DNA from 4 places in the Micromonospora sp. LZ37 genome. Region 1 is predicted to be linked to each of the others. Evidence: riboswitches for the same ligand, from Rfam matches in the RefSeq annotation. Region 1 holds a riboswitch; each other region holds the start of a gene.
The links. A riboswitch is a leader RNA that binds a small molecule or an ion and turns the genes downstream of it on or off. The one in region 1 is predicted to bind cyclic di-AMP.
Positions count from the first base shown of each region.

Region 2: another riboswitch for cyclic di-AMP. It lies ahead of AC5L3Z_RS17225 (LysM peptidoglycan-binding domain-containing protein); the one in region 1 lies ahead of AC5L3Z_RS23265 (coiled-coil domain-containing protein).
Region 3: another riboswitch for cyclic di-AMP. It lies ahead of AC5L3Z_RS21730 (coiled-coil domain-containing protein); the one in region 1 lies ahead of AC5L3Z_RS23265 (coiled-coil domain-containing protein).
Region 4: another riboswitch for cyclic di-AMP. It lies ahead of AC5L3Z_RS24985 (C39 family peptidase); the one in region 1 lies ahead of AC5L3Z_RS23265 (coiled-coil domain-containing protein).

Region 1 is NZ_JCADBL010000012.1:106,549-113,773, reverse strand. Features, by position in the region: gene AC5L3Z_RS23285 (hypothetical protein) at 1-246, opposite strand, end outside; gene AC5L3Z_RS23280 (hypothetical protein) at 376-519, opposite strand; gene AC5L3Z_RS23275 (STAS domain-containing protein) at 862-1,224, shown strand; gene AC5L3Z_RS23270 (SRPBCC family protein) at 1,375-1,824, shown strand; gene AC5L3Z_RS23265 (coiled-coil domain-containing protein) at 1,933-2,991, opposite strand; cyclic di-AMP (ydaO/yuaA leader) riboswitch at 2,996-3,126, opposite strand; gene AC5L3Z_RS23260 (cation diffusion facilitator family transporter) at 3,283-4,200, opposite strand; gene AC5L3Z_RS23255 (HelD family protein) at 4,287-6,401, opposite strand; gene AC5L3Z_RS23250 (alpha/beta fold hydrolase) at 6,535-7,225, opposite strand, start outside.
Region 2 is NZ_JCADBL010000007.1:287,539-294,763, forward strand. Features, by position in the region: gene htpG (molecular chaperone HtpG) at 1-383, shown strand, start outside; gene AC5L3Z_RS17220 (ATP-binding protein) at 408-3,317, opposite strand; cyclic di-AMP (ydaO/yuaA leader) riboswitch at 3,593-3,765, shown strand; gene AC5L3Z_RS17225 (LysM peptidoglycan-binding domain-containing protein) at 3,764-4,423, shown strand; gene AC5L3Z_RS17230 (universal stress protein) at 4,569-5,219, opposite strand; gene nhaA (Na+/H+ antiporter NhaA) at 5,460-6,788, shown strand; gene AC5L3Z_RS17240 (cation:proton antiporter) at 6,930-7,225, shown strand, end outside.
Region 3 is NZ_JCADBL010000011.1:32,533-39,757, reverse strand. Features, by position in the region: gene AC5L3Z_RS21740 (helix-turn-helix transcriptional regulator) at 1-81, opposite strand, end outside; gene AC5L3Z_RS21735 (carbonic anhydrase) at 277-945, shown strand; gene AC5L3Z_RS21730 (coiled-coil domain-containing protein) at 1,010-2,029, opposite strand; cyclic di-AMP (ydaO/yuaA leader) riboswitch at 2,034-2,164, opposite strand; gene AC5L3Z_RS21725 (YibE/F family protein) at 2,331-3,680, opposite strand; gene AC5L3Z_RS21720 (hypothetical protein) at 4,071-4,619, shown strand; gene AC5L3Z_RS21715 (DUF305 domain-containing protein) at 4,691-5,350, shown strand; gene AC5L3Z_RS21710 (metal-sensitive transcriptional regulator) at 5,455-5,754, opposite strand; gene AC5L3Z_RS21705 (heavy-metal-associated domain-containing protein) at 5,849-6,058, shown strand; gene AC5L3Z_RS21700 (DUF8832 domain-containing protein) at 6,091-7,080, shown strand; gene AC5L3Z_RS21695 (heavy metal translocating P-type ATPase) at 7,095-7,225, shown strand, end outside.
Region 4 is NZ_JCADBL010000014.1:24,924-32,148, reverse strand. Features, by position in the region: gene AC5L3Z_RS24995 (peptidoglycan-binding protein) at 1-245, shown strand, start outside; gene AC5L3Z_RS24990 (alpha/beta fold hydrolase) at 305-1,057, opposite strand; gene AC5L3Z_RS24985 (C39 family peptidase) at 1,164-2,000, opposite strand; cyclic di-AMP (ydaO/yuaA leader) riboswitch at 2,008-2,152, opposite strand; gene AC5L3Z_RS24980 (hypothetical protein) at 2,463-3,218, opposite strand; gene AC5L3Z_RS24975 (hypothetical protein) at 3,369-3,836, opposite strand; gene AC5L3Z_RS24970 (acyltransferase family protein) at 3,992-5,167, opposite strand; gene AC5L3Z_RS24965 (polysaccharide pyruvyl transferase family protein) at 5,442-6,767, shown strand; gene AC5L3Z_RS24960 (glycosyltransferase family 2 protein) at 6,857-7,225, shown strand, end outside.

The DNA.
Region 1 (7,225 bases):
GGGCAGGGCCGGTCGGCGTCCGGCCAGCGCGTCGAAGGCCAGCGTCGCCCGGCGCCGGGCCTCGTCGGCCGCCGAGCCGACCAGGTCGCCGGCGTCGCCGAGGCCGGGGCCGCCGCCCCGGACCGACTTCGCGGCGTCCCGGACGCTGTCGCCGGCCGAGCCGACCGCCGACACGAGGTGCTGCCATGCCTGGTCCGCGATCCGCTCCGGCTTGCTGCGGCGCTCCAGCAGGTTGCTGCCGAACATCGTGGTTACCTCCTCGGGGTGCCGAAGCCTGCGGCCACTTCGGACTTCGACGTCTCTGCGGCGCGCGTCATGGTCCGCTCACACTCGCCAGTGCCCAGCCGGGCCGCGCCGCAAACTCACGCCGTGCCCTCAGCGGACCACGACCACCGCGGTCGCGCGGGCGAAATCGTCGTCGTCATCGTCGTCGTCCCCGCCCCCGCCGCCGAAGCCGCAGGCCAGCACGAGGGCGAGCAGCGCGCCGACACCGGCCAGGCCGAGCAGTTTCCTGATCATCGAACGTCCCTTCGTCGTGGTGACGCTTCTGCCGCCGAGGCTAGGTGGCCGGGGCAACCCCGGCCGCGGCCCGCGCCGGGCGGCAGGGGACTCGCCCGCACCGAACCGGATCGGGAATCGGGTGGACGGCGCCCGGTACCCTGGGACGGTTGGAGCGGCCCGGACCGGTCGCTCACCGGAGCGGACGGAACCAGGAACGATGCCGAACAGGGTGGCCCGGTCGGTCCGGATCCGCGAATTGCTCATCCCGAGGGGTGGCGACCGAGGCCGTTGGGGGAATACTCTCGGTCGCGGCCCGCGTACTGATGAGGCGCCCGTGGACGGGCGAGTGGAGGTGCTCGCGTGAGCCTGTCGATCGTGAAGTCGGTCATGCCGGGTGGTGTCATCGAGATCGCCCCGCGGGGTGAGATTGACGTCGACACCGCGTACGAGGTGCGGGAGGCGATCGCCGAGGTGCTCGCCAAGGGGCTGCCGTCCCGGATCGAGCTCAACATGCGGCTCGTCACCTTCATCGACTCGGTCGGCATCAGCGCCATGGTGGCCGGGTTCCAGACCGCCGAGGTCAGCGGCGTCAAGCTGGTGGTCACCGAGCCGAGCCGCTTCGTGCACCGCCAGCTCTGGGTCACCGGGCTGCTCGGCCTCTTCGGTGCCCCCGAGCCCTATTTCGCCGGCCACGCGGCCCCGGAGGTCCTTCCCGGCGCCTGACCCGCGCCGCCTCACCTGCCGTGGGTCGACCTCGCCCCACCACCGCGACGTACGCCGTGCGGGTGGTGTCCCGGCCCCGCGGCGGGTCCCCGTTGCCAGTCCCTCCCCGTACTGGGACGATCGGGCGACCGACGAGGGTGTGGAGGCGCGGTGGTCCGGCGGGAAACGTTCAGCTACACGGTCCAGGCACGCTGCTCGCGCGCGGACGCGGTGGCGCTGCTGAGCGACCCCGCCCGCCAGGGGGAGTTGCATCCGTTGATCGTCCGGGTGCGCCAACTGCCGGCCCGCCCCGGCGCCCGGGCCAGCTACGCCATCACCGACCGGTTGGAGCTGGGCCCGCTGCGTTTCCCGGTCACCTACCAGGCGGACGTCCTGGTCGTCACCGACGACGAGATCGTCACGGTCGCCCGCCAGCAGCCCGGCACGACGGTCCGCAACCACACCCGGCTGCGGGAGGAGTCCGGCCTGCTCCGGATCGACGTGGAGATCACCCTCGCCGCCCCGGCCCCCCTCTTCGGCTACGCCTTCCGCCAGGCCCGCGCCGCCCACCTCGCCCTGGCCACCCGCCTGGGCCCCGCCCTGACCCCCGAGACCCCCTGACCTGGCCCCACCGCCCCGGGTGGATCATGCAGGTGTGGTGGGCGTCCCGCCCCGCTCCGGGGCTTTCGCACCGCACCACGGCTGCATGATCCACACCGGGGGCCGGGATCAGTACATGGAGAGGTGTACGTGGTTGGTGTGGTCGCTGGAGGGGTCGCCGTTCGCGCCGCTGTAGGACTTCCAGCCGCTGCTGGGTAGCCAGATCTGGCGGTACCAGATCACGTACAGGACACCGAGGCGGTCGGCGTTGCGGATGAAGTACGCCGCCAGGTTGTTGCCGTACGTCCGGTCGCCGCCGGTGGCGTCCCCGCCGAAGCCGTTCTTCTGGGCGGCGAAGTCGCACGCCCGGCCCTTCGGGTGCTCACCGGAGCCGCTGGGGCGGTAGCAGGAGACGTACCGGGTGTAGCCGGCGGCCTGGGCCTGCTTGAGCGCGTTGTGCGTGCGCGGGGTGATGCAGCCGTTGGCGGGGGTGGGGTCGTTGACGCTGCACGACTCGGACGGCCAGGAGCCGTCCGGGTTGCGCGGCGCCGCCTTGGCGTTCGAGGTGGAGGTGCCCCGGGCGGAGCCACCGCCGCTGGTGGCGGCGGGCTTGTCGGCGGCGGCCACGGCGAGGGCCCGTTCGGCCTGCTGCTTGCGCTTGGCCATCACCGTGATCTGCTTGCGCTGCTCGACGATCTCCTTGTCCAGCTCGGCGCGGGTGCGGTTGGCCTCGTCGCGGGTGCGCAGCAGGTCGCGAAGTTCCCGGTCCTCGTTGGTGGCGACCGTCTCCAGCGCCGCGGCGCGGTCCAGGAAGCCCTCCGGGCTGGAGCTGTTGAGCAGCGCGGACATCGGCCCGAGTCGGCCCGTGCGGTACGCCACGCCGGCGATCTCGCCGACCTTGCCGCTGCGCACGCCCAACTCCGCCTCGACGGTCTTGAGCTGGCTGTTGAGCTCCTGCTGGCGCTTGGTCGAGCGCTCCAGCGCCGCCTTGGCGTCGAGCCAGCCCTTGCTGGCCGTCTCGAGTTGGGCGCGGAGCGCGGGGGTGCCGCCCTCGTCGTCGCCGGGGGCGGCGAGCCGGGTGGTCGGTGCGGCGGTGGCCGGCGAGGCGATCGGCGCGGACGACACGCCGAGCGCGAGCGTCGCGACGACCGCGGCCACGAGCCGCGCGGTGGTCTTTCGTACGTGCATGCACATCCCTTCCGTCAGCCGCCGACCGGGTTAGCTGACGGGTTCGGGACGGAAGATCCCTACCGCTGACGCGGATACACCCCAGGAACGTGGTTCCCCGGCTCGCCCCTGCGGGCGATTAGGCGACGGCCACCGCCGGCACCGTTTGGGCGCCGCCGGGCGGAGGCCGGGGCCGAGCCTACCGGTACGGGTGTGACACCCGCCCGCTTCGTGACTCACGGTACTGCTGAGATTGCTGTTAAAGGTGGCGTAATCCGGCATTCAACGCCCAATTTTTCCGGCGCGGGCGCACTACCAGTGCGACGGGCCGCACGCGCCGGGCGCGGCGCCGGGCTCGATCTGCAGGGTGGCGTGGTCGATCCGGAAGTCCTCGTGCAGGGCGCTGCGGGCGGCGGCGAGCACCGTGCCCACCTCGGCGCCGGGGGTCATGGTGAGGTGCGCGGAGGCGACGTCCATGCCGGAGGTCAGGGTCCAGACGTGCAGGTCGTGCACCTCGGCCACGCCGGGGACGGCGGCCAGCCGGTCGTGCACGGCGGTCACCTGGAGGTGTTCCGGGGCGGCCTGCACGAGGATGCGCACCGCCGCCCGCCCGAGCCGCCAGGTGCGGGGGAGGATGAACAGGCCGATCGCCACCGCCACCGCCGGGTCCACCCACCACCAGCCGGTGCCGCCGATCAGCAGCGCGGCCCCGATCACGCCGAGCGAGCCGAGCAGGTCCCCGATCACCTCCAGGTACGCCCCGCGCAGGTTGATGCTCTCCCGGGCCCCCGCGCGCAGCAGGGCGAACGCGGCCACGTTGGCCAGCAGGCCGAGCACCGCGACGGCCAGCATCGGGCCGGTGAGCACCTCGTGCGGGTCGCCGAACCGGCGGACCGCCTCGACCAGCACGTAGATCGCGACGCCGCTGAGCAGCACCGCGTTGGCCAGCGCGGCGAGCACCTCCAGCCGGTAGAGCCCGAAGGTGCGTTGCGGGTCGCGGTCGGCCCGCCGGGTCGCGGTGATCGCGGCCAGGGCCATGCCGATGCCGAGCACGTCGGTGAACATGTGCCCGGCGTCGGAGAGCAGGGCCAGCGAGCCGGTGCCGAACGCGGCGACCGCCTCGACCACCATGAGGGCGGCGAGCAGCGCGAAGGCCGCCCAGAGTCGGCCCCGGTGGCGGTGCGCGGCGTTCGCGACCGACCCGTGGTGGTGGTCATGACCTGCGCCCACGCCCACACCTTCCGTCGCCGCCAGGGCCTCGGACCAATCTATGCTCACATCGCAATGTGTGCAAGTAAGCCCTGAACCGCCGCCGGTCAGCCGGCGACGTCGATCGTGGTGAGCCGCTGGGTGGCCCGGGAGAGCGCCACGTAGAGCGTCCGTACCCCCGACCCCGGATCGGCCCGGATCTCGCCCGGACGGACCAGCACGACGCCGTCGTACTCCATGCCCTTGGCCTGGAGGCTGGTCACCACCTGGAGCCGGGAGCCGCGGTCGCCCAGCCAGCCGGCCACCTCGTCCCGGCGTGGCACGGGCGTGATCACCCCGACCGTGCCCTCCACCTCCGCGAGCAGCGCGTCCACCGCCTCGACGGTCGCCGCCGGCAGCCCGGCCGCCGGAACCGTCCGCCGCACCGGGTCCACGCCGGTCGAGCGGACCGCGGTCGGCAGCTCCAGATCCGGGTGCAGCCGGCGGATCTCCGCCGCCGCCACCGCGAAGATCTCCGCCGAGTTGCGGTAGTTGGTGGTGAGGCTGAACCGGTGCCGCCGACGCCGCCCCAGCGCCTGGTCCCGGGCCCGGTTCAACTCCTCCGGGTCACCCGTCCACGCCGTCTGCGCCGGGTCGCCGACCACCGTCCACGACGCCAGCCGCCCCCGCCGGCCGATCATGCGCCACTGCATCGGCGAGACGTCCTGCGCCTCGTCGACCACCACGTGCGCGAAGTCCCGGTAGTCCTCCGGGCGCTCCCGCGCCGCGGCCCGGGCCGCGCGTTGCCGGTCGGCGAAGGTGCTCAGCTCGCGTACCCCGCCGGCCAGCTGGAACGGGTCCCGCTTCTGCCTCGCCGGCTTCATCGGCTTGCCCAGCAGCGCGTCCAGCTCGTCCAGCAGGGCGATGTCGGCCACCGTCAGCCCCTCGGTGCCCAGCGTCCGGTACGCCCCGTCCAGCAGCGCGATCTCCGCCCGGGAGAGGATCCCGCCGGCGTACCGGCGCAGCCGCTCCGGCCGGGCCAGCCAGTCCAGCACGTGTCGCGGGTGCAGCCGCGGCCACCACGCCTTGAGGAACTCCCGGAACTCCGGCCGGTCGACGATCTCGTCCTCGAAGGCGCGCTGCTCGGGCAGCCGGCCGATGTTCAGCCGCCGGGCCTGGGTCCAGAGCGCTCCGAACACCCCGTCGAAGGCGACCCGGCGCACCTCGTTGCGGCGGCCGCCCCGGGACAGCGTCCGGTCCCGGATGCCGTCCAGCTCCCGCCGCTCCAACCGCAGCAGCTGCCCCCGGTAGAGCAGGCGCAGCTCGTCCGGGCCGTCCGGCACGGCGTCGCGGACCGCCCGCTCCAGCACCCGGCGCATCCGCAGCGAGCCCTTCACCGCCGCCACCTCCGGCGGGTCGGTCCGGGTCGCCGACATGGCCGGGAAGAGCGAACCCAGGGAGTGCAGGGTGGCGGTCTCCTCGCCGAGCGACGGCAGCACCGACGCGATGTACTCCACGAAGACCGAGGACGGGCCGACCACCAGGATGCCGCCGCCGGCGTACCGGCTGCGGTCGGAGTAGAGCAGGTACGCCGCCCGGTGCAGGGCGACCGCGGTCTTGCCGGTGCCCGGGCCGCCCGAGACGATCGTGACCCCCGAGCCGGGGGAGCGGATCGCCTCGTCCTGCTCCCGCTGGATGGTCGCCACGATGTCCCGCATGCCCCGGCCGGTGGCCCGGGACAGGGTGGCCAGCAGCCCGCCGTCGCCCACCACCGCCATTTCCGGCGGCGCCGCCCCCGGGTCCAGCAGGTCGTCCTCGATCCGGGTCACCTTCTCCGCCGAGGAGCTGATCGTGCGCCGGCGGACCACGCCCAGCGGCTCGGCCGGGGTGGCCTGGTAGAACGCGGCGGCCGCCGGGGCACGCCAGTCGACCACCAGGGTCTCGGCGTCCTCGCCGCGCACCCCGAGCCGCCCGACGTGCAGCACCTGCCGGTCGCGCAGGTCGAGCCGGCCGAAGACCAGCCCCTCGTGCTCGGCGTCCAGGACGTGCCGGCGCCGGGCGGCGTGGAAGACCATGGCGTCCCGTTCGACCAGCGCGCCGAAGTTGCCGACCCGGGCCTGGCGGTAGCCGTCCCGCTCCGCGCGGGCGGCCGAGCGACGCAGTTCGGCGAGGCGGGCGTACACCCGGTCGAGATGCCGCTGCTCGGCGGCGATCTCCTGCTCCAGGGTGGTCTGGTCGGTCACCGTACGGGCTCCTGTGGGACGGGGTCGCCCGGACGCGGGCGCGCGCCGGGCGGAATGAGGGTACGGGCAGGGCCCCACCCCATGTCGGGGCCATGCCGCGTCCCGCGACGTCGGACACCTCGCCCGGCGCCGCTCAGCCGGCCGGTGTGGCCTCCGGGACGTCGGCGAGCACCCGGCGCAGCACCCCGGCGAGCGCGCCGGTCACCTCGTCCGGCCGTTCCATCATCAGCATGTGCCCGGCGCCGGGGCAGACGGTCAGCTCGGTCTCCGGCAGGGCGGCCGCGATCGACTCCGCGCACGGCGGCGGGGTGAGCCGGTCCCGGTCGCCGACCAGCGCCGCCGCCGGCAGGTGGGCCAGCGCGGCCAGCGTCGCCAGCCGGTGCTGGTCGCCGATCGAGGCGCGGAACCCGCCGATCGAACGCAGCGAGGCCCGGGCCACCGCCGAGGTGACCAGCCGGATGTCGCTCGGCTCGCAGCGGTCGCCGAAGAGCATCCAGCGGATGCTCGGCCGGAGCGCGCGCAGCAGCGCCCGCGGCGGGCGCCAGGAGCCGCACCGGGCCAGCACCCCGGCGCCGGTGGTCTCGGCGAGCCGGATCAGTCGGGCGATGCGCGGGGACAACCCGTAGGCGGTGTGCGTGTGCCCCTCCGCGGTGGTCGAGACGAAGACCAGCCCGGCGGTACGGGCGGCGAAGTGCTCCGGGTGGCGGTGGGCGTACTCCATCACCGTCATCCCGCCCATCGAGTGCCCCACCAGCACCACCGGGCCGGCGGGGGCGACCTCGTCCACCACCGCGGCCAGGTCGTCGCCGAGCTGGGCCAGGGTG
Region 2 (7,225 bases), on a different contig from region 1:
AGGCCAAGGAGTACGCCGACCTGCTCGCCTTCCTCGGCGGCGCGCTCGCCGACACCGTCAAGGAGGTCCGCCTCTCCTCCCGGCTGACCACCTCGCCGGCCTGCGTCGTCGGCGACGCGCACGACATCACCCCGACGCTGGAGAAGATGTACCGGGCGATGGGCCAGCAGGTGCCGCCGGTCAAGCGGATCCTCGAACTCAACCCGACCCACCCGCTGGTCACCGGCCTGCGCGCCGCCCACGAGCGCGGCGACGACGAGCCGGCCCTCACCGAGACGGCGGAGCTGCTGTACGGCATGGCGCTGCTCGCCGAGGGCGGCGACCTGGCCGACCCGGCCCGGTTCGCCCGGGTGCTGGCCGAGCGACTGGCTAGGACCCTCTAGGCCATCGGCCCGGCGGCCCGTCGGTCAGTCGACCGGCGGGCCGCCGACCGGGTCGGTCAACCGCCGCTCGATCACCACGGTGGTGCCCTCGTCGGTGGAGGACATCCGCACCTGCGCGTACGCGTCCATCAACATCGCGCCGCGTCCCCGGTCCATCGCCGGCCGCCGGTCGCGCCACGTCCCGAAGTCCCGCACGGAGATCCGGACGGTGCCGGCGTCGACCTCCAGCCGGACCCGCACCTCCGGGCGGCTCGGTCGCTGGGCGTGCTCCACCGCGTTGTTGACCGCCTCCGACGCGGCCACCAGGAGGTCCTGCACCACGTCCGGGTCGACCTGCGGGTGGTCGAGGACCACCCGCAGGTCGCGGCGCATGGCCTGCGCCGCGGTGGGATCCGACAGGTACGTCCAGCCGAGGTCGACATCGGGTACCGCGGACGGACGGCTGGGTGGCTCCGCGGGCGCGGGCGGGGGGCCGTCCTCCGGGGCCGCGCTCCTCGGCCGGACGGTGCCGTTCGTCGGCCGGGGTGGGGCGGCCACCGCGCCCCCGCCGGTGCTTCCCGGACCGGTCGGCAGGGCCGACGGCGCGGACTCCCCGGTCGGCGGTCCGGTGGCCGGCTCGTCGGGGTGGGTGCGCAGCCCGGCCCGGCGCAGGAGGACGCGGACCCGGGCCACCAGATCCGCGGCGGTGAACGGTTTCACCACGTAGTCGTCGGCGCCCAGGTCCAACCCCTCGACGCTGGCCTCACCGCCGGCCCGGGCCGACAGCACCACCACCGGCAGTGCCTGGGTGGCCTCCTCGCGGCGCAGCGCGCGGACCAGCTCGAAGCCGTCCAGCCCGGGCATCATCACGTCGGTGAGCAGCAGATCCGGCGGGTTCCGGCGGATCTCGTCGAGGGCCTGGCGACCGTCACCGACCGTCCGTACCCGCCAGCCCTGTGCGGCCAGCAGCCGAGCCAGGTAGCCGCGCATGTCGCTGTTGTCGTCGGCCACCAGGATCCGCGCCTCGCGCGGCTCGTCGCCCGCCGGGCCGGCACCGGGCGGGACGGGTTCGCCGGCCGGCGTCGACCGCGCCGCACCGCTCGGTGCCCCCGCCGCCGACCCGTCGAGCTCGGCCGGGGCCGGCCCGTCCGTGGATCCGGCGAGCCAACCGAACGCCGCCTGGGCGGCGACCTGCGCGACCTCGCCGAGCCCGGCCGGTTCGGGCCCGGCGGGCGGGGTGGCCGGCGCGGTGAGCGCCGTCCAGGGCAGGGCGACGGTGAAGGTCGTACCGACGCCGGTGGCGCTGGCCACCCGCACCTCGCCGCCCTGCAACCGGGTCAGCTCGCGGACCAGCGCCAACCCGATGCCGGTGCCCTCGTGGCTGCGGGAGCGGGCCCCGTGCACCCGGTGGAAGCGTTCGAAGAGCCGGGGCAGGTCTTCCTCGGAAATCCCGATACCGGTGTCGGAGACGGTGAACCGGACCTCGCGCTCGTCGTGCTCCAACGCCACCCGGATCCGCCCGACGAAGGTGTACTTCAACGCGTTGGACAGCAGGTTCGTGACGATCTGCTCCCAGAGCGCCGGGTCGACCGCGACCGGGCGGGGCAGCGGCGGGCACTGCACCACCAACCGCAGCCCGGCCCGCTCCACGGCCGCCCGGAAGACACTGGCGAACTCCCCGGTGACGGCGGCCAGGTCGACCTCGCGGGCGACGGCCCGGGCCTGCCCCGCCTCCAGGGTGGAGAAGGTCAGCAGGCTGTTGACCAGGGTGAGCAACCGGCCGGCGTTACGCCGGGCGAGGTCGATCCGCTCGCGCTGCGCGGGCGGCAGCGGCTCGTCGGTGTCGGCGAGGGCGTCACCGAGCGGACCGAGCATCAGCGTCAGCGGCGTGCGGAACTCGTGGCTGACGTTGGTGAAGAAGGTGGTCTTGACCCGGTCGAGCTCGGCCAGCGCCTCGGCCCGCCGCCGCTCCTCCTCGTACGCCCGGGCGTTGCGTACCGCCAAGGAGACCTGCTGGGCGAGCAGCTGGAAGAACGACCGGTAAGCCTCGTCGAGGCCGCGGCTGGGGCTCACCCCGACCAGCAGCACCCCGAGTGGCTGGTCCAACTCGGCCGAGGGCAGCGGCAGGGCCAGCGCCACCCGGACCGGATCGTCGAACGCCCCGGCCGGCAGCGGCATCCGCGTGGCGACGTCGGTGACCTCGGTGGTCGTACCCGACGCGGCGGCCGGCAGCCCCCACCCGCCGGTGTCGCCGGCGGCCTCGACCACGGCGGGAAGCGTGGCGCCGACCACGGCCGCGCCGGCGTGCGCGACCCGCCGCAGCCGGCCGTCCTCGCGCAGGTAGATCGCCGCGAACGGGACGTCGAGCGGATGCCCGGCGATCGCCTCCACCAGACCGGCGCAGGTGGCCCCCGTGTCGACGGTCTGCCCGCCGCCGTGCACGGACAGGTCCCGCAGCAGGCGCAGCCGGCGCTCGCCGACCACCTGCTCGGTGACCTCGCTGCACACGGTGAGGATGCCCACGGTGCGGCCGTCGTCGTCACGCGCGGGCGCGTGGGAGACGCTGAAGTACGCCTCCTCGCGGTAGCCGGCCCGGTCGAGCAGCAGCCGCAGGGCGGGAACCCAGCTCGCCACGCCGGTCGCCATCGCCTCCTCGATGAGGGGCCGCAGCACGTCCCAGCCCTCGGCGAGGGTGATCCGGACGTCGTCGCCGAGCGCGGCGGGATGCTTGTCCCCGATCAGCGCCGAGTACGCGTCGTTGTAGAGCTGGGTGAAGCGGTCACCCCAGAGCAGCAGCATCGGGTACCGGGACGACAGCACCATCCGCACCGCCGCGCGCAGGCTCTGCGACCAGCCGTCGACGGCCCCCAGGGGGGTGCCGGACCAGTCGAGGCGAGCCATCAACCGCCCGGTGTCGCCACCGGCGGCGAACAGGTCCCCCGTAGGCGCGCTCACCTGTGACCGAACCCCATTCGGCCCTCCAGTTCCCGGGCCGGTCGACCCTGCCGGCGTTCCTACCCATCCTGACACCCGCTGCCACCTCGGTCGGTTCGGGGACCCGGTGACGTCGCTCATCCCCGGCCGCTACGGCGGGGCATTGTCGACACGCCCGCACGGTCCGCAGCCCGGCGCGGGGGCCCTTCGCCTGACCGGGTGAAGAACTTCACAAGAAGTGGGCAATCGGCCGAAACTCTCCCTAACGTCGTTCTGGTCCGCGATCGCGGACACCACGGTCGGTAACGCCTAATCCATGCCGCTGGCCGCGCGACCCTGTCACCAGGCATGGAGCGGGGGACCCACTAGTTCCTCGGTGCACGTCACCTCGGGGTGAAGCCGCCAGCGGCGGCCGGGCTCCTCGGCCCGAACCCGACAGCTCACCTCGTCGGCGTGGAGGAATCCACATGGCAACTGAATACACCGCCCGTCACCGACGGGTCAGCTCGCGCCGCATCGCCGTCGGCACGCTCGCCGTCGGCGCGGTCACCGGGGTCGCGGCCATCCTCGCCCCGGCCTCCCCGGCCAGCGCCGCCGGCGTCAACTGGGACGCGATCGCCCAGTGCGAGTCCAGCGGCAACTGGCACATCAACACCGGGAACGGCTACTACGGTGGCCTGCAGTTCTCGCAGAGCACCTGGGCCGGCTACGGCGGCAAGAAGTACGCCGCCCGCGCCGACCTGGCCAGCCGTGGCGAGCAGATCGCCATCGCCGAGAAGGTGCTCGACGGCCAGGGCATCGGCGCCTGGCCGACCTGCGGCAAGAAGGGCGGCTCGACCCGGAGCTACGCCGCCTCGGAGAAGTCGCAGAAGTCGGAGCGGCGCGCCACGCGAGCCGCCACCAAGGAGCGCTCCTCGCGTGGGGAACAGCCCAGCAGCCGCAGCCAGCGGCGCAGCGCACCGGCCGGCACGGGCAAGGTCCACGTCGTCAAGCCGGGCGACACCCTGGCGAAGATCGCCGACGCCCGGGACCTGACCGGTGGCTGGCGCGCGCTGTACGAGCGCAACAGGGGGATCGTCGGGGCCGACCCGGGCCTGATCTTCCCGGGTCAGAAGCTCGCCCTCTGATCCCGTCCCGTCCGGCCCCGCAGGGGACCGGACGGGCAGGTGACACCCGAACACGTCAGCGCCCGGCCGCCGCCCGCGGCCGGGCGCTGACGCTTCCGCGCCGGCCCGGCAACGCCTCGCCGCCGGGTGCCCGTCGCGCGCCCGTTCACCCCTCCCGAGGCGGAGACGACGCCGCCCGGTCGGGCAGACTGCCGAGCAGCACGGCGCGGGGAGAACGGTGTGCCAGGTCCTCCGCGACGCTGCCCAGCAGTCGCTCCCCGAGCCCGTGACCGCCCCGACCCACGACAAGCAGGTCAACGTCGCGGGAGTCGGCCACCGCCAGCAGCCCGTCCGCGGGATGACCGACGACCACCTCGATGCTCGGCCGCGGCAACTCCGCCGGCAGTCCGTCCGCCCGCTCGTCGAGCATCCGGCGGGCCCGCCGTTCCTCGTCGGTCGCCTCGGCGTCGACCAGGTCCGGGCTGGTCACCGCGACGAGCACCAGCTCGCTGGCGGTGCCGCTCAGCGTGCGCACCACGGCGCGCAGGGCCCGGTCGGAGTCCGGGGAGCCGTCCAGGCCGACGAGGACCCGCAACCCCGTCCCGGTCGGCGCGGGCGGCCGGGACCGCACCTCGACCCGCCGAATGCCCGCCCGGCCACGTTCCAGAGCGATGGGTACGAAGATCGGCCCGAGCAGCCCCCCGACCAGGTACCAGAGCAGGTTGCGGTGCCCGCCTCGGGTGACGAAGACGGCCGCGGTCAGCAGCCCGGTCGCCAGCCAGACCACCACCACGAGGAGCACCCACCACTGGCCCACGCGGGGGCATACCCGACTCGCCCCCGGGTAAGCCGCCGCCCCCGGTCGGGGGATGGACCAGGTTCCGGCATGGTTCGCCGGGCGGCCGCCGGGTACCAGGGGAGTCACCGCGCCCGACCACGAGCGCGGGTCGTCGCGACGGTCGATGTGTCCGCCGCGGTGGCGGATAGGGTTGGCCGAGGTGTGCCGGGAAGTCTGGTCGGCGATGGATGACGCGACCCCTGCCGACGAGGAGTTTCCGTGACCGACGCCACCCGGCGCCGTACCAGCCTGTTCGCCCGACACTCGTGGGGCGAGACCAGCCGCATCTCCGCCATCCTCCGGAAGGAGACCGTGGGCGGCGCGCTGCTCCTCATCGGGGCGCTGCTTGCGTTGATCTGGTCGAATTCGCCCTGGGCGGAGGGCTACCGGTGGGTGCGCGACCTCACGGTCGGCCCGTCCGCGCTGCACCTCGACCTCAGCCTCGCCACCTGGGCGGCCGACGGCCTGCTCGCCATCTTCTTCTTCGTCGCCGGGCTCGAACTCAAGCGGGAGTTCGTCGCCGGTGACCTGCGCGATCCGCGCCGCGCCGCCGTGCCGGTCGCCGCCGCCGCGGGCGGGGTGGTCGTACCCGCCGTGCTGTACTACCTGATCACCGCCGGCGCGGGCCCCGGCGCCGGCAGGGGCTGGGCCATCCCCACCGCCACCGACATCGCGTTCGCCCTCGCCGTGCTCGCCGTGGTCGGCCGGTGCCTCCCGTCGGCGCTGCGCACCTTCCTGCTCACCCTCGCCGTCGTCGACGATCTGATGGCGATCGTCATCATCGCCGTCTTCTACACCGCCGACCTCTCGGTGGCCCCGTTGCTGGGCGCGCTGGTGCCGCTGGTGATCTTCGCCCTGCTGGTGCAGCGCCGGGTCCACTCGTGGTGGCTGCTGCTGCCGCTGGCGGCGGTGACCTGGACGCTGGTGCACGAGTCCGGGGTGCACGCCACCGTGGCGGGAGTGCTGCTGGCCTTCACCGTCCCGGTGATCCGCAGCGCGGACGCCGGTGGCCCGGCCGCCGGCCCCGGCCTGGCCGAGCACTTCGAGCACCTGTTCCGGCCGATCTCCGCCGGGTTCGCCGTACCGATCTTCGCGTTCCTCTCCGCCGGCGTCACCGTCGGCGGTCTCTCCGGTCTGGTCACCTCGCTGAGCGACCGGGTCGCGATCGGCATCGTGGTCGGCCTGGTCGTGGGCAAGCCGATCGGCATCCTGGTGGCCACCTGGCTGGTGTCCCGGTTCACCCGTGCCGCCCCCGACGAGGGCCTCAACTGGCTCGACGTGCTGGGCCTGGCACTGCTCGGCGGCATCGGTTTCACGGTGTCGCTGCTGATCGGCGAGCTGGCCTTCGGCCTGGGCAGCGAACGTGACGACCACGTCAAGGTCGCCGTGCTCACCGGGTCGCTGCTGTCGGCGCTCCTGGCGACCGTCATCCTCCGCGCCCGTAGCCGCGTCTACCGCCGGGTCCACGAGGCCGAGCGGGTCGACCTCGACCAGGACGGCGTGCCGGACGTCTACGAGTCCGAGGCCGACCGGTCCACCGGTCGGTGAGCACGGCGATGGCCGGACGGGCGAGGTCCGTCCGGCCATCGCGACGGTCGGGGGTGCCCGGACCGTTATGATCACCGGGAACCGTGGAGCGCCGGGAAGTCTGGTCGGCACGTGCTGACCCCTGCCCCTGGAGGCTGACCCGTGCTGCTGCTCTCCTTCGCCGCCGTCCTCCTGGCCGCCGTGCTCGTGTCGGCCCTGGCGCATCGCACCATCCTCTCCACGGCGGCACTGTTCCTGGTCGCCGGTTTCGTGCTCGGCGAGGACACCACCGGGGTGCTGCACCTGCGCGCGGACTCCCCGATCGTGGCGCAGTTGGCGGAGCTGGCGCTGTTCGCGGTGCTCTTCACCGACGGGATGCGGGTGGGCTGGGCCGACCTGCGTTCGGCGTGGCGGCTGCCCGGCCGGGCGCTTGGCTGGGGTCTGCCGCTGACGCTGCT
Region 3 (7,225 bases), on a different contig from region 1:
CAGCACGTGCGCGTGGTTGGTGAGGAAGGTCCAGTGCCGGGTGCTCCCGTTCCCGCCTGCTGTCGTCGCCATGCCCGCCATCGTATGGCCCGCCGTGCGGATTTTCGGCCCTGCCCTGGTCAGGGGGTGGCCGGCCCGGCCCGACGCGGCCGGCCAAAGCATGAAATCTGTATCACGTGATTCTTGACGTATCTTCGGGTGCGTGTGACGGTGGGCGGCGAGGCCGCCTCCGTCGCCGGCCGGTTGACCGACCCGACCACGGACCGAGGTGAGGGAATGGCCCCGACCACTCCGACCCAGGCGCTCGCCGAGCTGCACGCCGGCAACCGGCGGTTCGTCACCGGCACGCCGCGCCACCCCAACCAGGACGCCGGCCACCGGGCCGCCGTCGCCGACGGGCAGAACCCCTTCGCGGTGATCGTCGGCTGCTCCGACTCCCGCCTCGCCGCCGAGATCATCTTCGACCGGGGACTGGGCGACCTCTTCGTGGTCCGCACCGCCGGGCACACCGTCGGCCCCGAGGTGCTCGGCAGCGTCGAGTACGGCGTCACCGTGCTCGGCACCCCGCTGGTGGTGGTGCTTGGCCACGACTCCTGTGGAGCCGTGCAGGCCGCCCGGGACGCCGCCCGGACCGGCACGCCGCCGACCGGGCACCTCCGGGCCGTGGTGGACGCGGTCGGGCCGAGCCTGCGCCGGGCGGCCGAGGAGGGCGTGGACGACGTCGACGGCATCGTCGACATCCACATCGCCCACACCGTGGAGGCCATGCTCGGCTCCTCCGCCGCCCTCGCCGCCGAGGTGGCCGCCGGGCGGTGCGCGGTGGTCGGGATGTCGTACCGGCTCGCCGCCGGTGAGGTCCGGACGGTGGCGGCGGTCCCCGCCGCCGCTGCCGCCGTCGTCCCGCCGCCGGCCCAGGGCGGGCGCCCGGCCGTGGTCGCCGGCTGATCCGGCCCGAACGACGAGGGCCGCCCCGCACGCGGCGGGACGGCCCTCGGACTGCGCGGTGTCGCTAGAGCATCGACATGTGCACGTGGTCGGTGTGGTCCGACGGGCCGCTGTACGACTTCCACCCGGTCGCCGGGAACCAGATCTGCCGGTTCCAGATGACGTAGTAGATGCCGAGCCGGTCCGCGTTGCGGATCAGGAACGCGGCGAGGTCGTTGCCGTACCGGCGGGTGTCGTTGTTGTACCAGGGGGAGAAGCCGCTGTTCTGCAACGACCAGTCGCAGGCCTTGCCCTTCGGGTGCTCCCACGGCCCGCCCGGCCGGTAGCAGCCGACGAAGCGCTTGAAACCGGCCCGCCGGACCTCCTTGTACGCGTGCAGCGTGCGGGGGGTGATCAGGCCGGAGGTGGTGGGGTCGTCCTCGGTACGTCCCTCGGGGCGCCAGCCGCCGTCCGCCGTCCGGCCCGGCGCGATCCGGGCCACCGGGGATTCGGCCGACACCAGGCCGCCGGTGAAGCCCTTGCCGCCGACGAGCGCGAGGGCCTTCTCCGCCTCCCGGCTCTCCCGGGCCATGTCGTTGGTGAGCTTCTGCTGCTGGCGCACCTCGCCGTCGAGCGCCAGCTTGGCCCGTTCGGCGCGGGTCTTGGCGGAGGTGACCTCGCTCAGCTTCTGCGCGTTGACCATGTTCAGCTCGTCCAGCGCGGAGGCCCGCTTGAGGAACGTGTCCGGCGCCTTGCTGTCCAGCAGGATCGCCGCCGCGCCGATCCGCCCGGTGCGGTAGGACTGCGCGGCGATCTGGCTGACCTGGGGCCGCAGCGCCTCCAGATCCTCCTCGGCGCGGCGGATCTCCAGCGCGAGTTCCCGCTGGAGCTTCTTGGACTTCTCCAGCTGCGACTTCGCCTTGCTGTACTCGCGGTTGCGCAGCTCGATGACGTCGGTGAGCAGTTCGGGCTCTTCGTCCTCCTCGTGCCCGGAGGGGGTGGGCGTCGAGGGGGCGGCGATCGCCGGGGCCGGCCCGGTGAGGATGGCCAGAGCGGTGAGCACGGCCACCGCCGGTGTCAACCAGCGGCGCAGGGGTGCCGTCACAGTGTTCCCTTCCGTCGACCGCCGACCGGGTTAGCTGACGGGTTCGGGACGGAAGTGGTCCCTACCGCTCGCGCGGATTCACCCCATGTACCTGGTTCCCCGGCTCGCCGTGCGGCGATTGGGCGGCGGCACCGCAGGCGCCGCTGCGCGCCTTCGGCGGTGACCGGCAGCGAGGTTACCCGAGAGGAGTACCGGGGATCTACGTCCAGAACCCGACTAAAAGCGTTATTTCGCAATAACGGTGCGTGACCAGTGACGCGGTCGACAACCGCCGCACCGGCGGCGGTCACGCTGAGGAGTGTCACCATGCGGTGTCCGTGTTCCTTTCCGGGTCGGGCCACCCCGCGGGGGTCGGGGTGGACGGTGGGCCGTGACGTGGGGCGCTGAGCGCCTCCAGTGCCGCGTCCCGGTCGGCCGGCGGCCGGGGGGTGGGCGTCGGGCGGTCGGCCGGCGGCGCGTCGCCGGCCGGGCCGCGACCGGCGGTGGTGACCAGCGCGGCCAGCCCGGTGGTCAGGGGTACGGCGGCCACCAGGCCGAGGGTCGCCACCGCGCTCCGGACGATCTCCTGGGCCAGGAACTCGCTGGTGAGGATCTCGCCGATCGCCCGGCTGTCGGCGGTCAGCAGGAGCAGCAGCGGCAGCGAGGCGCCCGCGTACGCCAGCACGATGGTGTTGACCGTGGACGCGATGTGCGCCCGCCCGACCCGGGTGGCGGCCCGGTAGAGCTGCAACCGGGACAGGCTCGGATTGGCGTGGGCGAGTTCGGTGACGGTGGCCGCCTGGGTGACGGTGACGTCGTCCAGCACGCCGAGCGAGCCGATGATGATCCCGGCGAGCAGCAGGCCGTGCAGGTCGACGTCGCGTTGGTACAGCGACAGCGTGGTGGCCTCCTCGCTGCCGAAGCCGGTCAGGTGGGTGGCGGCGGTGGCCAGGCTGCCGAGGAGACCGGTCAGCACCAGACTGCCGAGGGTGCCGAGCACCGCCACCGACGTCTGCGCGGTGATCCCGTGGGTCAGGTACAGCACCACGAACATGATCAGGGCGGCGCCGGTGATCGCGATCAGCAGCGGTGAGCCGCCCGCCGAGATGCCGGGCACCACGAAGGTGAGCAGGATGGCGAAGCTCGCGCCCAGCCCGGCCAGCGCCGCCAGGCCACGCCAGCGTCCGAAGGCCACGATCGCCGCCGCGAAGAGGGCGACCAGCCAGACGAGCGGCTTGCCGCGCTGGTGCTCGGCGATGTTGTAGCTGCTGGACGTGGGGTCCGCCGGGTCGGTGAGCTTGACCAGCACGATCTCGTCGTCCACCGCCACCGTCGGGGCGCCCGGGCCGGACGGCACCGGCGTCTGGACCTCCCGGCCGGTGTCCGGGCCCTGCTCCACCCGGACGGTCACCGTGCCGCACGGGCCGTCGGCCGCCCCGGGTGTGCCCTCCGGCAGTTCCGGCGTCGGTGGGCAGGGCTCGGTCAGCACCCGGGTCACCGTGCCGTGGTAACGCGGCACGTCACCCCCGCTGTTCGCCTCCCGGCCGTCCCGGGGCCAGAGCACCAGCGCGGCGAGCACGGTCACGACGAAGAGCGGGACCACCGTCGCGACGAGGAGCCGTCGCACTCCTGGTGGAGTGGACGGAGCGGGACGGGTGTGGTCGGCGCCCATTGCGGTTCTCCCAACGATCCAGAGTGGGGTACGGGTCAGCCGGCCGGCGGGTTCACCGGCGGGACACGCCGACCGGAAGACTGCCCCCGGGGTCACCCCGGGCGAGCGCCACCGTCACGCACGGCGAGCAGACGCCTCGGCGGCGTCGCGGCGCCGCGAGGGACGACCACGGTCCCGCCCACCGCGTCCGGCCCCGGCGCGGTACGCGGGGCGGTGTCGGCTCGGTGCGGACGGTCATCGCCGGAGAATGGTAGCGAGAGACCAGGTCCGCCCGCCCGGCTCGCCGCCCGCGCCCGGCTCCGACAGCGCAGGGCGAGCCGGTGGTCACGAAGTGTGGCGGCATCCGTGGCGTACGGGGCCGGCGCGGACCGGCCGGGTTAGCGTGGTGGCGTGCGGACGGCGAGCGCGGTTCCGACCGGGTGGTGGCCCCGACTCCTGCTGCTCGCCGGCACCCTGCTCGGCCTGGCCACCATGCACACGATCGGTCACGGCGCGCACGTCGGCCCCGGTCATCCGATCGGATCCGGCGTCGCCGGTACGCGGCCCGGCCCCCTCCACCACGACGAGCCCGCCCGGGCCGCCGCGGCTCGTCCGGATGGACACGGCGCCGCCGCCCCGGAGCCGGCCGCCGTGACCCGCAACCACGCCGTCGTGCCGGCCGCCGCGACCCGTAACCACGCCGTCGTGCCGGCCGCCGTGACCCGGGACCACGCCGCGCTGCCCGTCACGCCGACGGACGGGGGACCGACGCTCTGGAGCGTCTGCCTGGCGGTGCTCGGCGCGTTCGGGACGGCCGTGCTGCTGGCGCTGCGCCGGCGGCGGGTCACCCGGTCCGCGACCGCATCCGGTCGACCGGTCCGGCCGTCGTCCGGGTCACGGGGGCCGCCCCGGCGCCCGGTCGGGCTCCGCCTCGCCACGGTGTCGGTGCTGCGCAGATAGGACGGCCCGGCGCGGTTTCCGCCGCGCCTGCCGGTCCGCTGCTCGTCCACCGCACACCGAAAGGTCTGATCGTGTCCACTCGTACCCTCGCGCGCCGTGCCGCCCTGGCCGGTGCCACCCTCACCGCCGCTCTCGCCCTGGCCGCCTGCGGCGGCGGCCACTCGGCCGGCTCCGGCCACGACATGCCGGGCACGGGCGCCCCGGCCGGCGCCAGCGCGGGCGCCCCGGCCTCCGCCAGCCCGGGCGCGTCCGCCTCCTTCGGCGACGCGGACGTGATGTTCGCCCAGATGATGATCCCGCACCACCAGCAGGCGGTGCGGATGTCCGAGCTGGCGGAGAGCCGGGCCGGCGACGCCGAGGTCAGGAAGCTGGCGGCGCAGATCAAGGCCGCCCAGGCGCCGGAGATCGCCACCATGACCGGCTGGCTCGCCGCCTGGGGTCGGCCCGTCCCGTCGGGCGGCCCGTCCGGTGGGCATCTGCCGGGGATGGACCACGGCATGCCGGGCATGATGTCGGAGGCCGACATGGCGAAGCTCGCGGCAGCCTCTGGCAAGGAGTTCGACCGGCAGTTCCTGACCATGATGATCGCCCATCACGAGGGCGCGATCACCATGGCGAAGCAGGAGATCGCCGGCGGCGCCAACGCCGACGCCAAGGCCATGGGGCAGCAGATCGTCACCGCTCAGCAGAGCGAGATCGACACCATGAGGAAGATCCTCGGGCGGCTCTGAGCGGCCCGGGGCCCGCACCACGTCGGTCGGGGGTGTCGGGTCTGCCCGGCACCCCCGCTCGGCTCAGCGGCGCGGAGGCCGGCCCGGCCGCCGGTGCGGACGGGTCAGCCGCGCTTCATCAGGCGGCCGACGGCGGCCATCATCTCGTCGGCCATCTCGTCGGCGCGACCCTCGGCCGCACCCTCGTGCATGCAGTGCCGGGCGTGGCCGTCGAGCAGGCCGAGGGCGACCTTGTCCAGGGCGGCCTGGATCGCCGAGATCTGGGTGAGCACGTCGATGCAGTACCGGTCGTCGTCGACCATCTTCTCCACGCCACGGACCTGGCCCTCGACACGGCGCAGCCGCGCGAGCAGCTGGTCCTTGCTGGCGGTGTAGCCCCGGATCGGGGTGCTCGGTGTGGTCATGACGGCAAGGATAGCGTACCCCTGGGGGGTATGCTACGGTCCCAGGGCGACCTACCCCAGGGGGGTATAGGATGGACGGGAGAGGAGAACTGCCATGGTCACCACCACGTACCAGGTGCAGGGCATGACCTGCGGGCACTGCGTCAACTCGGTGAGCACCGAGGTGAGCGCGATCGAGGGCGTCCGCGACGTCCAGGTGGACCTGGCCACCGGTCGGGTCACCGTCACCAGCGAAGGCCCGTTGGACACCGGATCCGTGCGCGCCGCGGTCGACGAGGCCGGCTACGACCTCGTCGAGGCGTGACGGGTCACCCACCCGGAAACCGAGGTAGCACCATGAACACGGCGACGAAGCTGAGCGGTTTCGCCCTCGGCCTCGCGGCGGTGTTCGGCGCGTCGTACGGGGTCGGCCACCTGGCCGACCCCGTCACCCCCGCCGCCGAGACCCGCCACGACTCCACCGGTACCGACCACGGCGCCACCGACGACGGGCACGGCAGCGCCGCCGACGCGGCCACCCACCTGCCCGGCGGGCTGCTCGTCTCCGACCGCGGCTACACGATGGAACCGGTGGACGCGCCCGCCGGGCAGTTCGCCTTCCGGATCAGCGGCCCCGACGGCGCGCCGGTGACCCGCTACGACGTGGCACACGACAAGCGGATGCACCTGATTGTCGCCCGGCGCGACCTCTCCGGCTTCCGCCACGTCCACCCCGAGCTGGACGCCGACGGCACCTGGCGGGTCGAGTCGCCGCTGGGCGGGCCCGGCCTCTGGCGCGCCTTCGCCGACTTCACCCCCACCGGCGGGCAGCCGCTCACCCTCGGCGTGGACGTGGCCGTCCCCGGCCGGCTCGACCCCCGGCCGCTGCCGGCGCCGGCCACCAGCACCACGGTCGACGGCTACACGGTCACCCTCACCGGCACGCCCGAACCGGGACGCACCAGCCGGCTGACCCTGACCGTCGGCCGGGACGGGAAGCCGGTCACCGACCTCCAGCCCTACCTCGGGGCGTACGGGCACCTGGTGGCGCTGCGCCAGGGCGACCTGGCGTACCTGCACGTGCACCCGGAGGGCACGCCCGGCGACGGGCGGACCCCGGCCGGGCCGGCGGTGACCTTCGCCGCCGAGGTGCCCTCGGCCGGCGCCTACCGGCTCTACCTGGACTTCCGGCACGGCGGGGCGGTGCACACGGCGGAGTTCACCGTCGTCGCCGGCACCCCCGGGCCAACCACCGGGGCGGCCCCGGCGGCCCCGACGGTCGCCCCGGCCGCCCCCACCCCGACCGGCGACGCCGGACACGGCGCGCCCGGTCACGGGCACAACTGACAGGAGGTGCCGCGATGACATCGACCACCGAGTCCCTGCCGGTCGCCCCGAACCGGATCGAACTCGCGATCGGCGGCATGACCTGCGCGTCCTGCGCCGCCCGGATCGAGAAGAAGCTCAACCGGATGGAGGGCGTGCAGGCCAC
Region 4 (7,225 bases), on a different contig from region 1:
ACGACGGCGCGTACTACCTGTTCTGCCACCTGTCGTCGCGCTCGGTCGCCGCCGGAGCCCGGGTCTCCGCCGGCCAGGTGATCGGCTACACCGGCGCCACCGGCAACGTCACCGGCCCACACCTGCACATCGAGATCCGGGTCAACGGCGTCAACCGCTGCCCGCAGCGGCTGCTGCTGGCGATCTACGACGGCGCCACCGTGCCGGCCCCGGCGTCGCTGCCCACCACCGGCTGCGCCTACTGACCGTCCGGCCCATCCGCAGGCGGCGGACGGCCGGGCCGGAGCCCGACCGTCCGCCGCGCTCACAGGTACGGGTCGAGCAGCCCCAGCACCGCCGCCGGGTCCTCCACGTGCGCGTTGTGACCGAGGCCGGGCAGCGTCACCACCGGCGCCCCGTACGCGGCGAGCTGGGTCTCGCTGACCATCGGGTCGTGCTCGCCCCGGGCCAGCACCACGGGCACGTCGGTTGCCGCCAGCAGGGCCGCCAGGTCCGGGGCGCCGACGGCGAACGCGGCCGGGTCCATGGCGAGTCGCCAGCGGCCGTCCTCGACGCGCAGGCCGGCGTCGACGACCGGGTGGTCCGGGGCGAAGAGCCCGGTGAGGCCGGCGACCTTCAGGTAGCGCCGCGCCGCCTCGTCCCGGCCGGCGAACCAGGTCACCGGGCGCTGCGCCAGCTCGCCCGACTTCACCAGCTCGGCCGGCGACCAGACCGCCTTGATGCCGAGGCCGACCACGGCGTCGACCGGCAGCCCGGCGTCGCGGGCGGCGAGGGCCAGGGCGACCACGCCGCCGAGGGAGTGCCCGAGGATCACCAACCGGTCGCCGGGGCGGGAGCCGTCCGCGGCCGGCCCGAGCCCCTCGGCGACCCGGCCGGCGAGCCCGGCGAAGGAGTAGCCGGACAGCGGCGGGGAGAAGCCGTGCCCGGCCAGGTCCGGTGCCAGCCAGCGCCCCGGCCAACGGTGCTCGAGCAGCGGCGCCCAGGGCAGCCAGACGTCGCCGGTGGCGCCCATCCCGTGCAGCAGCAGGAGGTGCCGGGTACCCGTGTGGTCGGTCATGGGGCGCAGTCTCCCACCGTCGGCGCCGGCACCGCGAGACCCACGGACGGCGACGGGCGCCGGCCCCCCCCGAGGGGAGCCGGCGCCCGTTCGCGTACGAGGTGGATCAGGCGGAGTAGCCGCGGGTGGCGATCCAGTTCGCCAGCTCGATCGTGCTCATCCAGTACTGCGGCAGGCTCGGGTCCGCCGAGTCGGCGATCTGGACGGTCCGGCCGTCGTTCTTGTAGCCGACCACGGCGACGTAGTGCCCACCCGGGAAGGAGTGCCAGCCCCCGGCGGTGTCGGTGGCGCTGCCGGCCACGTTGACCACCACGCCGCGCTTGTCGGTGATCGCCTCGACCACGTCGGCCTGGAGCTGGTCGATCTGCTTCCGGCTCGGGGTGCTGTCGAACAGCCGGGTCCGGTACGGGTCGCCCTTGACCATCCGGTTGAGCACCCGGGTGGTGTCGCGGACCGAGTTGGTGCCCACCTCGGTGGTGCCGAGCGGGCCGGCCAGCTCGTCCTGGGTGCTCTCCACGCCGGCCGCGCTGAGCGCGTTGCGCACCGCCGCCGGACCGCAGTTGTAGTAGGTGGTCTGGGCCTGGTAGTCGTACGAGAGGACCTTGGTCGACGGCGGCTTCGGTGCCGCCCTGCGGGTCAGGTCCGGGTCCGGCTTGCCCCTGGTGCGCTCGCCGGAGTTGTGGTCGGTCATGGGGGCGGCGAGGCGGGCCTGGCCGCGGGTGGCGACCTCGTTGAGGCGCGGTGCCGACTCGGCCACGGCGGCCGAGGCCTGCTGCGGCGCCGGAACGTGCCGTTCGTTGCCGGCCAGGGCGACGGTCCCCGTGGCGAACACGAGGGCCGCGGCCGAACCGACGACGACCTGGTACGGCCGCTCGGTGACCAGTCGGCGCAGCTGCCGCTTCAGGTGGTACGGGAACAACCGGGAAGTGGGATCGTGCTGCACGAAGTGGAGCTCCTTCCGACACCGCCGACCGGGTTAGCTGACGGATTCGGGCGGGAAGAACGCCCTACCACGGGCCGTGGCCCGCGGATTCACCCCACAACACAAATTGGGTCCCCGGTTCGTGGTCACCCACGATTGAGCGGGTCGGCGCGGCGTCGCCTTATGCGATCGGAAACCGCACCGGACGGGGGCGACACTACTGGCCGGGCGCCGACCTCGCCAAGCGCTCTCACCTGCTCAAACATGACCGGGCCCACAAATTTCCCGTGCATTGCGGCACTGACGTCACTCAATGGGACGTGAGGCTTTGGCTGTTCCTTTCGGGCAACAACCGGACAGCTCGGCGACAATCGCCAGGCACCGTCGCGACGGCTGTCACCACCCGTGGCCGGATGACCGATTCCCCATTGAAGTGACGCAGCTCACCGGGATTTGGTAACGATTCCGTCGCGTTCCGGCCGGTCAACCCACCCGAGCCGGACGCCAGCGGGCCGCAGGCGCGGTCCGCGCCGCCACGGCCACCGCCCGGGGCGCGGGGACCCGGCCCGGCCGCAGCCGCTGCGCCGCCGCGTACGCCTCGGCCGCCAGCGACCGGGCCGCCTCGGCGGCCAGCTCGGCGTCCCGCCACGCCGTCCGCTCCCGCTCGGCGGCCGAGGTGTACGCGTCCCGCCGGCCGTCCCGTACCGCGCGGGCGAGCAGCACCTCCTGCTCCACCGGGTGCCGGCGGGGATCCCAGCCGTCCCGGTGGGCGAAGACGTCCCGCAGCCGCTCCACCGGCAACTCGCCCCGCCAGTGCGCCGCCACCGCGGCCTGGTGCAGCCAGCGCTCCCGGCCGGCGTACTCGGCGGGGGTACGGGGGGTGCGCGGGGTGGGCAGCGCCGCGGCGCCGGCGAAGCGGCGGGCCGCCGTCTCCGCCTCGTCGTAAGCCGCCCAGGCCCGGTCGACCTCTTCGTGGGCGGCCTCCCACGCCGCCCGCCGGCGCTGCGCGGTACGGGCCGCCCGGGCGGCGGCGACCGCCACCTCCTCGGCGTACCGGCGCAGGTCGGCCAGCTCGACGGCCGGGGACGGCTCGGCGGGCGTCGCCTCGTCGACGGGGCGGTCCCGCTCGGGGCGGGCCACCAGGACGGTGAGCACGGTGAGGGCGAGCACCAGCAGGGCGGACCAGATGGCGGCGGCGGTGGGGACCTCGGTCAGGAACTCGTGGAGCACGGTGTTCATGAGCGGCACCTCCCGGGAGCGGGATGCGGAAGAGGGATCCGGCACGGGCCGGACGGGCGCGCGCGGCACAGGCGGCGGCGGGCCTTCGTCAGGCGGGTGCGGCGGTGAGGTTCGACGAGACGGTGGTCGCGGGACGCCCCCGCGCGGCGGTCAGCCGGCCGGCGGCGCGCGGGGCCCGGTGACGGTCGGGGCGAGCCCCGTGAACGTCGCTGCCGCGGCGACGAGCGCGCCGGCGGGGCGGGCGGAGCCGTCCGCGACAGCCGGCCGGGCCGGCCGGCCGACCGGGTCGTGCGCGTCGGCGCCGTACCCGGCGGTGTCCCGGCCGGCCGCGGCGTACCCGGTGAGGTCGCCGGCGACGGTGTCGGCGCGGCCGGTCGGCGCGGCGCCGGCGGCGCGTCGGCCGGCGACCGCCGCCGAGGCGGCGGGAGCGGTGACGGCGGGAAAGAACTGCGACGGCGCGGCGGTCACCGCCAGCGGCGCGGTGCTCGGCAGCTCCACCGCGCCGCTCGGCGCGGAGCCGCCGAGCGAGAGGGCGACCGCCACGGCGACGCCGGTCAGCAGGCGGGAACTCCAGCGCGCCACCCACCACAGGGGACTGGTGAGCGCGACCGGGAGCACAGGGCCACGCTACCGCCGACGGCGGGCGGACCGCAGCGTGGCCGGGCGTGTCGCCGCGCCCGGCCGGTCCACCGTGGTCCGATCCGCCGCGCCGCCCGGAGCGGTCCCCGCCCGGCGGTCGACGCGGGCGGTCCCGGCGGGCCGGTACGGCCGGTTCAGCGGGTGGCGGTCCCGACCGACGGCCGCGCGTCGTCGTGGGCGTCGGCCGGCGACCCGGGTGCCACCGGGGGCGTCGACGGGCGGCCCGCGCCGGCGCGGCGGCGGGGGCTGAGGCGGCGCATCATCGGCGTCTCCACCCAACGGTGCAGCAGGGCGGCCAGCGCCAGGTTCACCGCCAGGAAGCCGACCACGACCAGCGGGCCCCACCAGCCGGGCAGCCCGACCCCGAGCTGCCCGGCCAGCCGGAGCACCGTCACCATCACCAGCACGTGCACCAGGTAGAAGGCGAACGAGACCTCGCCGAGCCAGACCAGCGTGCGGTGCCGCCACGGCGACGGGCGGCCGTGCACGTCCGCGCCGGCCGCGGCGGTGATGACCAGGATGTACGCCGCCGACAGGATCGCCGCCCAGAGCTCGGCGCGGATCCACTGCGCGGCGACCACCCAGGTCACCACGAAGATCAGGCTGGCCAGGGGCAGGCCCGGCCCGCGCCACCGGCCGCGCCGCATCAGCTCGGCGGCGGCCACGCCCAGCCAGAACTCGGTGGAGCGGACCACCGGGAAGATCTGGTTGAACCACCAGGTGCTCCCCTCAGGCAGCAGCGACTGGCCGGGCCAGAGGGCCACGATGAGCAGCGGCACCGCGACCACCACCGCCCAGAGGACGCCGGCGCGGGCCCGCCGGATAGCGGGCAGCACCAGCGGCAGGCAGAGGTAGAAGAACAGCTCGCAGGAGAGCGACCAGCTCACCGAGTTGATGCTGTAGAAGTAGCCGGGCGTGGGGTCCCACGCCTGGACCAGCAGCAGGCTCTCCAGCGCCGCGCGCGGCACCACCGGGTCGGCGAACCACCACATCACCAGCAGCGCCGCGGCCCAGGTCAGCACGTGGTTCGGGTAGATCTTCGCCAGCCGCCGCCGCCAGAAGTCCCGACGGCGGTCGGTGTCCCGGGCCGACCAGACCAGCACGAATCCACTGAGGATGAAGAAGAACTGCACCCCGGACAGGCCCAGCGTGAAGGTCCAGTTCAGGACGGCCTTGACGTCCGGTTGGCCGACGATCCCCATCGTGCCGGCGTGATAGCCGAAGACCAGCATCGCGGCGACCCAGCGCAGGCCGGTCAGCGACGGCAGCCGGCGCGTCCGCGCGGCGGTGGTCTCCGGTGCGCTCGTCATGCCGGGCACCCGACCGTCGCCACGCTGACCCGCACGTACCTCTCCTCCCGGCCGGGACGCCGGTGCCCTCCGGCAGCGGCACCGGTCGGTCCCGCCGCCGGGCACCCTACCGGCTGCCCCGGCCGCCGCGTCCCGGCCGGGGCGTGGCGGGTGACATGCGCGTGTGCGGACGGCATCGGTTGTCCTAATATTCCGGGGCCCCGGTCGAGTCGTGCCCGGTCCGGGCGCGCAGCGGGCGTCGCCCCGGCACGGACGAACGAGGGATGGAGCGGACATGCACCAGCGGATCCTGATGCGAGCGAAGAAGGGCCCGTTCGACGTCCGTTCCCCGGAGGAGGCCTTCGAAGGGGACTGGATCGGGGTCAACAACGGCAACCTGGTCTTCAGCCACGCCGCGCACAAGCTGCTCAGCACCGCGACCGCGGAGATCACCCCGACCGAGTTCAAGGTCAACCCGCGGGACGCCGACGAGATCAACGAGCGGTACGACGTCTACGTCATCCCGCTCGCCAACGCCTTCCGGCGCAGCTACGCCCACCGCATCGAGCTGATGACGCGGCTGGTCGAGCGGCTGCGGATCCCGGTGGTCGTCCTCGGGGTGGGTGCCCAGACCAACCTGGCCGGCGACCGGGAGTACCTGCGCCCGATCGACGACGTGGTGAGCCGTTTCGTCCGGGCGGTGCTCGACCGCTCCCCCAGCATCGGCGTCCGGGGCGAGATCACCGAGGGCTACCTGCGTTCCCTGGGCTTCTCGGCGGTCGACGTGATCGGCTGCCCGTCGATGTTCCTGCACGGCGACCGGCTCGGGGTGGAGAAGGGCAAGCCGACCCTGGAGCCGGACGCCCGGGTGGCGCTGACCATCTCGCCGTACGTCAAGTCGATGGCGAAGATCATCGAGTCGCACCACCGGCGCTACCCGAACCTGCGCTACCTGCCGCAGGACCTGAAGACCCTGGGCGTCCTGCTGCACGGCGACGACCCCGCCGACCGGGGAAAGCGCAGCGACATCCCGATCCACACCTCCCACCCGCTGTTCACCGAGGACAAGGTGCGGATGTTCCTGGACCCGTGGACCTGGATGGAGTACCTCTCCGGCTTCGACTTCGCCTTCGGCACCCGGATCCACGGCACCATCACGGCGCTGGTCTCCGGCACGCCCGGCTACCTCTTCGCGCACGACTCCCGCACCCTCGAACTGGCCCGCTACTTCGACATCCCGCACCGGGCGATGCCGGAGGTGCCGGCCGACGTCGACGCGGCGCAGCTCTACGCCGAGGCGGACTACACCGCCCTCAACGCCGGCCACCGGGCCCGCTACGAGGTGATGAGCGCGTTCCTCGCCCGGCACGACCTCGGCAACGCCTTCACCGACGGTGACAGCGCGGCCCGCTTCGACGAGCGGGTCCGGGCCACCACCTTCCCGCCCGCGGTCCGGGCCGCCACCGCCACCGACCGGGAGGAGCTGCTGACCCGGATCCAGTGGCTGCGCGACCAGAACGCCGAGCTGCGCGCCCGGGTGACGGCGCTGGAGGAGCAGCGGTTGCGGACCCGGGTCAGGCGCGCCGTCGGGGCGCCGGTGCGGCGGCTGCTGAGCCGTTAACCCGCCGCTGGGCCGCTGTTCAGGAACTTCATCTCCGCCGGATACGTGAGGTTCCGGGGCCGTCCATCCGGATGGATCAGGGTGACGGCGTGGTCAATCAGCCCGCGCACCCCCCGCTGCTGAGCGTCGTCGTACCCGTGCACCGGGTGGAGTCGTACCTGCACCAGTGCCTCGACTCGATCCGGACGGACGTCCCGGCCGGCGACGAGGCCGCCGTCGAGATCATCGCCGTCGACGACGCCTCGCCGGACCGGTGCGGGGAGCTGCTGCGGGCGTACGCCGCCGCCCACCCCGCGGTGCGGACGGTGCACCTGACCCGCAACGTCGGCCTGGGCCCGGCCCGCAACGCCGGCCTGGACGTGGCGACCGGCACGTACGTCTGGTTCGTCGACAGCGACGACTGGCTGCCCCCGGGCACCGTCCCCGCCGTGCTGGACCGGCTCCGCGCCCACCGCCCC